Regions from separate parts of the Streptomyces sp. NPDC091287 genome, predicted to be linked through region 3. Evidence: riboswitches for the same ligand, from Rfam matches in the RefSeq annotation. Region 3 holds a riboswitch; each other region holds the start of a gene.

Region 1 (3,248 bases), on a different contig from region 3:
CCCCGCCTCACAGGCACCGCGCAGCCCCTCCCGCGCACAAGCGGAGGCGACCCACTCCGTTTGGGGTCACCGCAACGCCCTGCCCAGTTCATCTTCCGTTCATCCAGGTTGCCTACGGTCCACGTGCCACTGACGTCGAACGATTGCCTGGGTAAATGGAACACATCACGCTGCTGCTTGCGATTGTGGTCGTGACAGCTCTCGTGTTCGATTTCACGAACGGTTTCCACGACACTGCCAACGCGATGGCGACGACCATCTCGACCGGCGCTCTGAAACCCAAGACAGCGGTGGCGATGTCCGCCGTTCTCAACCTGATCGGCGCGTTCCTGTCGGTGGAGGTCGCCAAGACGATCTCCGGCGGGATTGTCAACGAGGACGGCCTCAGAACCGAGGTCATCTTCGCGGCGCTCGTCGGCGCCATCCTGTGGAATCTCCTGACCTGGCTGGTCGGCCTGCCCTCCAGCTCCTCCCACGCCCTGTTCGGCGGTCTGATCGGCGCCGCGGTCATGTCGGCCGGCTGGTCCTCGATCAACGGCGGCACCGTCGTCACGAAGGTGCTGCTCCCGGCGATCGCCGCCCCGCTGGTCGCCGGCCTCGCCGCGATGCTGGCCACGCGGCTGACGTACCGGATCAACCGGAACGTCACCGACGAGGGTCAGCTGAAGTCGACGGCCAAGGGCTACCGGGCCGGACAGATCGCCTCCGCCGGTCTCGTCTCGCTGGCCCACGGCACCAACGACGCCCAGAAGACGATGGGCATCATCACGCTGGCCCTGGTCACCGGCGGCGTCCTCGCCCCCGGCTCCAACCCGCCCCTGTGGGTCATCGTCTCCGCCGGTGTGGCCATCGCGCTCGGCACCTACCTCGGTGGCTGGCGCATCATCCGCACGATGGGCAAGGGACTGACCGACCTCCAGCCGCCGCAGGGCTTCGCCGCCCAGACCAGCGCGGCGACGGTCATCCTGGCCTCCTCGCACCTCGGCTTCTCGCTCTCCACCACCCAGTCCTGCTCCGGTGCCGTCATGGGCGCGGGCCTCGGCCGCAAGGGGGGCGTGGTCCGCTGGTCCACCGCCACCCGGATGTTCGTCGCCTGGGGGCTGACGCTCCCGGCGGCCGGTCTGATCGGTGCGGGCGCCGAGTTCCTGACCAAGCAGGGTCCCTGGGGCATCACGGTCACCGCGGTCCTGCTCGTGGGCGGTTCCTTCGCCATCTGGCTGGCCTCGCGCCGCCAGCCGGTCGACCACACCAACGTCAACGACACGGACGGGGAGGGCGAGCCGCAGGGCATCGTCACCGCCGCCATGGCGGCGGTCCAGCCGCCGCCCGTCGGCGGCCCGGCCGCCGACCTCGCAACCACCATCCCGGCCCCGGCCTCGGCGCCCGACGACCCGGCCCGGCCGCCGGCCAAGGTGTAAGGACAGATCCGCATGAAAATCGACTGGGCAGCTCTCGCCTCCGTCTTCGGTGTCAGCCTGGTGGTCACCGTCGCGCTGGTCGGCCTCTTCACCCTGGGCATCGTCGCCCTCTCCAAGCAGTCCGCCACGGCCGGAGGCCGCGCTTCCGGCGGGTCGGTGGCGCTGGCGCGCACCGGCGCGTACGCCTGCTTCGCGCTGTGCGTCGCGGCGGTCTCGTACGGGATCTACCTGATCGTCGCCTGACCCCGTACCCCGCACTCCTTCGGGCCGGACACACCCTCGTGTGTCCGGCCCGATGTGCGTCTGCGCACAGTGGAGCCTCGCAGGTCAACAGCGAGTTGACGGCTGTTCGCGGGGCGTGGTGGACTGCCGGAGCCATTTACGGCGACAGCAGAGGAAGCCGGTGCGAATCCGGCGCGGTCCCGCCACTGTCACCGGGGAGCACTCCCCCACACCGGACGTCACGGCCCGCTCCACGCGGGCTGGAAGGCCGGGGGAACTGCGGATCCGGAAGCCAGGAGACTCTCGTCGCCGGTCACGTCGAACCAGGGCGCGGACCCTGAGTGAGGACATACGCCATGCCCGGCCGCCGTGCGCCGCTTCCTGTGCCCCCCACGACAGGCCCTCTCGCCGGAACCTCTCTCCCCGCGACCGGCTGAGCCGTGCGTGCCGACCGCGTTTTCGCGTACGGCGCCACGGCCGGGCTGATCGCCGACGCCCTGCTCGGCGACCCCCGTCGGGGCCACCCCGTCGCCGGATTCGGCCGCGCCGCCGCGCGGGTGGAGTCCCTGCTGTGGCGCGACGACCGGGGCCGGGGCGCGCTGCACACCCTCGTCTGCGCCGGAGGCGCCGTGGGGGCGGCCGCGCTGACCGCGCGCGCCGTCCGGGGACGCCCCGCGCTCGCCGTCGCGCTGACCGCCGCCACCGCCTGGTCCGTCATGGGCGGTACGTCGCTGGGGCAGGAGGCCCGCGCCATCGGCGGCGCCCTGGCCGCCGGGGATCTGGAGGTGGCGCGGGAGCGGCTGCCGCACCTGTGCGGGCGCGATCCGCACTCCCTGGACGGTCCGGGCATCGCCCGCGCGGTCGTCGAGTCGGTCGCCGAGAACACCTCGGACGCCGTCGTCGGCGCGCTGGTGTGGGGGGCGATCGGCGGGGTGCCGGGGCTCGTCGGCTTCCGGGCCGTGAACACGCTCGACGCGATGGTCGGCCACAAGTCGCCCCGCTACCGCCGTTACGGCTGGGCCTCGGCCCGTCTGGACGACCTCGCGGGGTGGCCCGGTGCCCGGCTGACGGCCGCGCTGGCCGTGGCGGGCGGCGGGCGGCCCCGGGAGGCCGTACGTGCCTGGAGGGCGGACGCGGGGCGTCACCCGAGCCCGAACGCGGGGCCGGTGGAGGCCGCGTTCGCGGGGGCGCTCGGCGTACGGCTGGGCGGGACCCTGGCGTACGCGGGGCGCGTCGAGCACCGGCCGGTGCTGAACGGGGAGTCCGGGCGGGATGTGCGGGGCACGGACATCGAACGCGCGGTACGGCTGTCGCGCCGGGTGAGCACGCTGGCCCTCGGCGTGTGCGTGGCGGGGCGGATGGTCGCGGGCCGCGTGGTCGCGGGACGGTCGTCGACAGGACGGAGGCGGGGGCGGTCATGAACGGTCCGGCACGGAACGCGGTACGGGAACGGGAGCGGGCATGAGCGGCGGGCTGCTGGTCGCGGGGACCACATCGGACGCGGGCAAGAGCGTCGTCACGGCGGGCATCTGCCGGTGGCTGGTGCGCCGGGGCGTGAAGGTCGCGCCCTTCAAGGCCCAGAACATGTCCCTGAACTCCTTCGTGACC
Region 2 (3,248 bases), on a different contig from region 3:
GCGGCACGCCGCACGGAGGACGGCCTCCGCGATCACGACGCCTCCTCCCCCGCACCATGACGACCTCCGCGCCCTGCCTCCTGCCTTCTGCCCCAGATTCCCGGCACCCGGCACCATGACGTCTGTCGCCTGACGCCCCGATGTCCGACTCCCTCGACGACCACACGGTCCGGCAGCGCCCTTGGTTCGGTTCAGCCGTCCGGCCTGGCGTTCGCCACCCGGTCGAGCCACTCCTTCATCAGCGCTGCTTCGGCGGTGCTCAGGCCCGCCCCGTGCTCCTGCCGCAGCAGGGCGCTCAACCGGGCTTACCCGGCGGGTTCCTTCGTGCGCGTCAGTACATGCGCACTGGTGCGTCCGCATGTGCGCGTGCGGTCGGACTCAGTTCACCGCACTCGCGGTTCGGGGCGTCGCGGCAGGGGTGGCCGGCGACAGGAGACGTTCGGTGAGGCGCCCGAAGACGACGCCGAAGACGCTCCACAGCGTCACCTGCACCGCGAGCGTGGAGAGCCGGAACTCCCACAGCAGCCCGGCCGGGAAGTCCTTGCCCACTTCGTCGAAGGAGGGCAGGAAGGCGTAGGCGAGGCCGATCAGCAGGATGAAGCCGGCGGCGGCCGCCACGGTCGCGTTCCAGTTGCCCAGGCGAGGAGCGAGCCGTCTGCCGATGATGACGGCGGCGACGGCCAGCAGCACGCTGAGGGCGACCATCAGGAAGAACAGGGCGGTGCGCTCGCCGATGGTGTCGGGGTTGCCGACGGCGGGCGGATTCGCCGGGTATTTGAGGAACGGCACCACGTAGACCGTGAGCAGGGCGGCGCCCGCGATCAACGCCGCGGTGGCCCGGGGGCCGAAGTCACCGATGCGGCCCAGTGCGTAGCAGAACACGAGGGCGGCGATCCCGCCCACGGCGACGCCGAAGACCAGAACACCGGTGGCGAGTCCGCCGGTGGCCTGCATGGTGCGGCTCACCAACTCCTCGCCACCGCCGTGGTCGTGGCTGTGCGCCTCTTCGAGGGCGATGGCCGCGTCCACCTGGGACTCACCGAGGAAGTAGGCCACGGCGAGCGCGAACGCGCCCGCGATCAGGCCCGCGAGCATGCCGCGCACGAGCAGAGCCCTGACAGATATGGAGTTCACGTTGGTTTCCTGTTTTCTCTTGCTTCCCGTGTCCACTGATTCCCTGGTAGCTCAGGTGTCTCAGTGGCAGGGGAAGCCGAGCAGGTGACGGCCGTCGTGAACCCACTCGTGGACGCCTTCGCCCGAGATGAGCGCTGTGGCGCCCTGTTCGGCGCCGACGAAGTACAGCAGGACGAGCATGAGGATGCCGAAGAAGACCGCCCACGGGGCAATGGTCTTCGCCGAGATCGGGGCGATCGTGGATGTACCTGTTGCCGGAACGGCGGACTGCGCCATGGCAGAACCTCCTGTGGGAACACGCGTCCCTGTCGTGGTGCCTCGGACGAAGGTGCCGGGTCTGACTTCCCCGCGCACGCGGGGTCACAGTGGCGCGACCGTGCCGGATTCTCACCGGGCTTCCGTCGCACCCTCGTCATGGTCGACGCGACCATACCGCCTGCGGGCAGGCGCCGCCATGGTCCAATCTGCGGGGTCGCGGAGCACGGATCGCGTGGGGCGACAGCCCTGGGGCCCCTGGTGAAGAAGTAAGGGCAGGGACATGACAGTACGGGTGATGTTGATCTCACCGGCGATGAACGCCGCGCTGCGGGAGGCCCGCTTCGACGGCGACGCTCCCCTGGACCGGTCCGGCCGGGAGCGCGCGCGGGCAGCGGCCGACGCGGTGCCGGTGACCGGACTCGCGCTCAGCGGCCCCTCCGGGCGGTGCCGCGAGACCGCCGAGGCGCTCGGGCTGGCGGCGCGGACCGACCCGGTGCTGGCCGGCTGGGATCTGGCGCGGTGGTCCGGCCGCCGCCTCGACGATGTGGCGGCCGCCGAGCCCGCCCGGCTGACCGCCTGGCTCGGTGATCCTTCGGCCGCCCCGCACGGCGGCGAGTCGCTGCGGGACCTGATCGGGAGGATCGGAGGATGGCTGGACTCCCTCGGCGGACCGGACGCACCCGGCGCGGACTTCCTGGCCGTGGCCGAGGCCGCCGTCCTCCGGGCGGCGGTCGTCCATGGTCTGCGGCTGCCGGCGGAAGCGTTCTGGCGGCTGGATGTCGCCCCGCTGACGCTGACCGAACTCAGCGGGCGGTCGGGCCGGTGGAACGTGGGGCTGGGCCGCCCGCTCACCGCCCCCACGACCGGCTGAACGCCACTGCGCTACGCCCCCGTCCGCCACTGCGCAGCCCCCACACAGCCCGGCCGGCCGGGCGTCACGCCCCCTCGCTCTCCCGCCAGTCGGGCCGGACCAGCACGGCCGTGGCGACGATGCCGTCCTCGATCCGCCACTGCCCGTGCAGCGTCGTCGGCAGGGCCGGGTCCGTGAGGAGCAGACGCGCCGCGAACGTGCCCTCGGCAGCGGTGCCCCCTTGAGGCGTGTCGCCCGTGTCGCCTCGGCCGCCCGTCTGCTGGAACGTCAGATCTGCCTGGATGAAGTCGAGTTCGATTCCCGTGACCGGGTACCAGGTCTTGAACACGCTCTCCTTGGCACTGAACAGGACACGGTCCCAGTGGATTTCGCCCTTGCCTTCCGGCGCAGGCGGACCGATCCGCGCACGTTCGGCGGGCAGGGTCACCAACTCCCGTACGCCGGTGGGGAGCGGAGCGTGCGGTTCCGCGTCGATGCCGAGCGACAGCACGCCCTTCGCGCGGGCCAGCGCGGCCGCCCGGTACCCGTCGCAGTGGGTGAGGCTGCCGACGATTCCCTCGGGCCACAGCGGTCGTCCCCGGTGACCGTGGAGCACGGCCACGGGTGGCAGACCGAGTCCGGCCATGGCGCGCCGGGCGCAGGCGCGGGCCGTCGAGAAGTCGTTCCTGCGTTTGGCCACGCTCTTGGCGACCAGCGCCTCCTCCTCCGGGAAGAGGGTTCCGTCGGGGACGGTCTCCGCGCGGGTGGCGGCACAGGAGACGTCGGCGGGCAGCAGTCGCTCGATCACGAGGAGCCTCCGGGGGTGCGCCGCTGTGCGGACGGTTCGGCGTCGGTGCGGGCGGGCGGGGCGGGTTGCCCCTCGTAGGGGAGGATCTGCCGCAGCAGGCCGCGCGGGTGCCCCCTCTCGCGCCACTCCCTGGGGTAGCCGATGGAGACCTCCTCGAAGCGCACCCCGTCGTACCAGGTCGTACGGGGGATGTGGAGG
Region 3 (3,248 bases):
GAGGCGACGATCCGGCCGCTGTCGATGACATGGACCAGGTCGCAGTGCAGGGCCGCCAGATTCAGGTCGTGCAGGGCGGTGAGCACGGTCAGGCCGCTGCCGCGGACCAGGGCGAGGACTTCCAACTGGTGGGCGATGTCCAGGTGGTTGGTGGGTTCGTCGAGCACCAGGACCCGCGGCTGCTGGGCGAGGGCGCGGGCGATCAGGACACGCTGCCGCTCGCCGCCGGAGAGGGTGAGGAAGCCGCGTTCGGCCAGGTGTCCCGCGCCGACCCCCGCCAGCGCCTCTTCGCAGAGGCGGCGGTCCTCGTCGGATGCCCGGGCCACCGGCCCCTGGTGCGGCAGCCGCCCCATGGCGACGATCTCGGCGACGGTGAAGTCGAAGTCGGCGGCCGCGTCCTGGGGAAGGGCCGCCAGTCGTCGGGCGCCTTCCCGCGCGCTCAGGGCGTGAAGGTCCTCACCGCCGATCCTCACGGCGCCGGCCGTGGGGCGCAGGGCCCGGTAGACACAGCGCAACAGGGTCGACTTCCCGCTGCCGTTGGGACCGACCAGGCCGACGAGCTGCCCCTCGGCCGCGCCCAGGTTGACCTGGTCCACCAGCCGTGCACCGGCGATCTCGACGGTCAGCGCGTCGATGTCGATCCGCATCAGATGCCTCCGAAGGAGTAGGAGCGCCGGCGCATGAGGAGGATGAAGCAGGGAACGCCGATGACCGCGGTGAGGACGCCCACCGGCAGCTCGGCCGGCGCCAGCACCACGCGCGAGAGGATGTCCACCCAGATCAGCAGGACGGCTCCCGCCAGGGGGGCGACGGCCAGGAGCCGGCGGTGGTCCGCGCCGACCAGCATCCGTGCGGCGTGCGGGACCATCAGGCCGACGAAGCCGATCGCTCCGCTCACCGCGACGACCGCCCCGGTGACGGCCGCGGAGACGAGGAAGAGCTCCTTGCGCAGTCTCCCGGGATCGACCCCGAGTGCGGCGGCGGTCTCGTCCCCCATGGCGAGTGCGTTCAGGCGCCGTGCCGACCAGCCGAGGTGCGCGAGGCCGGCGAGCACCGCGCCGGCGGCGATCGGCACAGCGGCCCAGTTGGCCCCGCTCAGGCTGCCGAGCAGCCACATCATCGCGGAGCGGGCCGCTTCCCCGCGCTCGGCCGCGAACACCATGAACGTGGTGACGGCGGAGAACCCGTAGTACATCGCGGTTCCCGTCAGGACCAGCCGGAGCGGGGTCAGTCCGCGTTCGGTGCGGGCGACCGCGTACACGAGCAGCATGGCGAGGAGCGCGGAGAGGAACGCCGCCGTGGACAGGGCCCAGATGCCCAGCGCTCCCAGGGCCCCGAAGATGAGTACGGCGTTGGCGCCGACCGCCGCGCCCGAGGAGATGCCGAGGACGAACGGGTCGGCCAGCGCGTTGCGCACCATGGCCTGGACGGCGACGCCGATGGCGGACAGGCCGGCCCCGACGACGGCCGCCAGCACGGCTCGTGGCAGGCGCAGTTCCCAGACGATGGTGTAGGCCGGGACCTCGTCGGGGCCGATGGCCCCGCCGGTCAGCCCTGCCCACAGGTAGCGCGTCACCTCCGCCCAGGAGAGCCCCGACGCCCCGAGCGCCGCCCCGCAGACGAGGGAGAGGGGCAGGGCCGCGCACAGGCCGGCCAGGAGGAACGGCAGGGGCACGCGCCGGGGTGGCGCCGGTCCGTTGCCGACGGGCGCGGGGCGCGACGGCTTGGAGGGTATGCGGTCGGAAGACGTGGCCACAGGCCGGTCGCTTTCGCCTCGGGCCGTGCGTCGCGCGATGAGGAGCGGCCCCGGACGGCGGCCGCCCCGCGCAGCGCCCATTCGCAGTCCACGGCGAATCGTCAGGAGCCTTCTCCGCCGCGGGTGATCGGGCTCACGGAACCGGGGGCTCCGTCTACCGTTGCGGGTCAGCGCCGGATTTCGACCGGACTTCCCCCGTGGCGGAACGCAGCCTAGCGCGTGCGTTCGCCCTCCCCCGGTGGAGGGTGAACGGCAGCGGCACGCGGAAGGTCCGGTCACCCGCCCCGAGGTGGGAGGGAGGCCCCGACGTGTCCGGAGGCCTCCGCGGTGTTCACCAACTGATGCGGGCGGCCACCGGGAGGTGGTCGCTGCCGGTCGCGGGCAGCAGCCACGAGCTTTCCGGCTCCACGCCCCGGACCAGGATCTGGTCGATCCGCACCACCGGGAAGGCGGCGGGCCAGCTGAAGCCGAACCCGTCACCCGCCGTCTCCTGCGCCGATCGCATCCGCGAGGTGATGCCCGCGTACGCCCGGTCGTCCAGGGTTCCGTTCAGATCGCCGAGCAGCACCACCCGCTCGTTCCGCTCGGCGGCGACCGCCCGGCCGAGCGACTGCGCGCCGGCGTCCCGTTGGCCCGACGAGAGGCCCGCCCGGGGATTCACGCGTACGGATCCGAGGTGCGCCACGTACACCGCCAGGGGCCCGTGGTCCGTGGCCACCGTGGTGCGCAGTCCCCGGTTGTACTCCAGCTTGACGTCGGCGGGCTTCGCGTCCCCCAGCGGCCCCGCGTCCATCGCGACGTCGACCGGCCGGGTGTCCGACAGCGGCAGCCTGCTCCACACGCCGACCGTGCCCAGCACCGTGTGGTGGGGGTACGTCGTCGCCAGCTCCATCTCGTGCGTCCTCCGGGCCGCCGGGTCCAGCTCTTCCAGTGCCAGCACGTCCGCACCTGAGGCGGCCAGGGCGCGGGCGGTGCCCGCCGTGTCGGGGTTGTCGGCGCCGACGTTGTGGCTGACCACGGTGAGGTCGCCGCCCGGGCGAGACTTGTCGGTGAGCAGCCCGCCGAAGAGGTTCAGCCACACGACGGCCGGCAGCAGCAGCGCGACGAGTGCGGGGACGGAGCGGCGCAGCAGTGCCCCGGCCAGCAGCACCGGGATGAACAGGCCGAACCACGGGAGGAAGGTCTCCACCAGGCTGCCGAGGTTTCCGACCCGGTTCGGGATGCTCGCGTGCAGCAGCAGGAACAGGCCCAGCAGCAGAGCCGCCGCCGCGAGCACCCGGCCGCGCTTCCGGGGACCTGTCCTCGCGCCGGTGTGCCGGGGGTCGGTGTCCCGGGGGCCCGCGTCCCCGAGATCGGCATCGCCGCGCCCGGAACCGGAGGGGGCCACGTCTCTCTGCGCCGTCCCGGCCGTGTCCACGTCGCCCTGTGCGGCACCGGCCGCGTCCACCTGCGTCATCGTCTGTCCTCGCTCGCTGCCGGTCACTGTCGCATC

Evidence for each region. A riboswitch is a leader RNA that binds a small molecule or an ion and turns the genes downstream of it on or off. The one in region 3 is predicted to bind cobalamin.
Region 1: it holds a riboswitch for cobalamin, as region 3 does, so the genes downstream of both, ACIQRW_RS35400 (cobalamin biosynthesis protein) here and ACIQRW_RS23850 (FecCD family ABC transporter permease) in region 3, are expected to answer to the same signal.
Region 2: it holds a riboswitch for cobalamin, as region 3 does, so the genes downstream of both, ACIQRW_RS02515 (CbtB-domain containing protein) here and ACIQRW_RS23850 (FecCD family ABC transporter permease) in region 3, are expected to answer to the same signal.

Annotation. Positions count from the first base shown of each region.
Region 1 covers NZ_JBIVUV010000028.1:58,164-61,411, forward strand. Annotated here, with positions in the region: gene ACIQRW_RS35390 (anion permease) at 156-1,418, shown strand; gene ACIQRW_RS35395 (hypothetical protein) at 1,431-1,661, shown strand; cobalamin riboswitch at 1,811-1,943, shown strand; gene ACIQRW_RS35400 (cobalamin biosynthesis protein) at 2,081-3,061, shown strand; gene ACIQRW_RS35405 (cobyric acid synthase) at 3,102-3,248, shown strand, end outside.
Region 2 covers NZ_JBIVUV010000001.1:580,989-584,236, reverse strand. Annotated here, with positions in the region: gene ACIQRW_RS02530 (hypothetical protein) at 1-60, shown strand, start outside; partial or broken gene ACIQRW_RS02525 (TetR/AcrR family transcriptional regulator) at 192-305, opposite strand; gene ACIQRW_RS02520 (CbtA family protein) at 379-1,134, opposite strand; gene ACIQRW_RS02515 (CbtB-domain containing protein) at 1,195-1,410, opposite strand; adenosylcobalamin (AdoCbl) riboswitch at 1,456-1,548, opposite strand; gene ACIQRW_RS02510 (histidine phosphatase family protein) at 1,673-2,263, shown strand; gene ACIQRW_RS02505 (4'-phosphopantetheinyl transferase) at 2,328-3,050, opposite strand; gene ACIQRW_RS02500 (metallophosphoesterase family protein) at 3,047-3,248, opposite strand, start outside.
Region 3 covers NZ_JBIVUV010000014.1:77,152-80,399, forward strand. Annotated here, with positions in the region: gene ACIQRW_RS23845 (ABC transporter ATP-binding protein) at 1-647, opposite strand, end outside; gene ACIQRW_RS23850 (FecCD family ABC transporter permease) at 647-1,756, opposite strand; cobalamin riboswitch at 1,857-1,982, opposite strand; gene ACIQRW_RS23855 (endonuclease/exonuclease/phosphatase family protein) at 2,088-3,212, opposite strand; gene ACIQRW_RS23860 (M15 family metallopeptidase) at 3,236-3,248, opposite strand, start outside.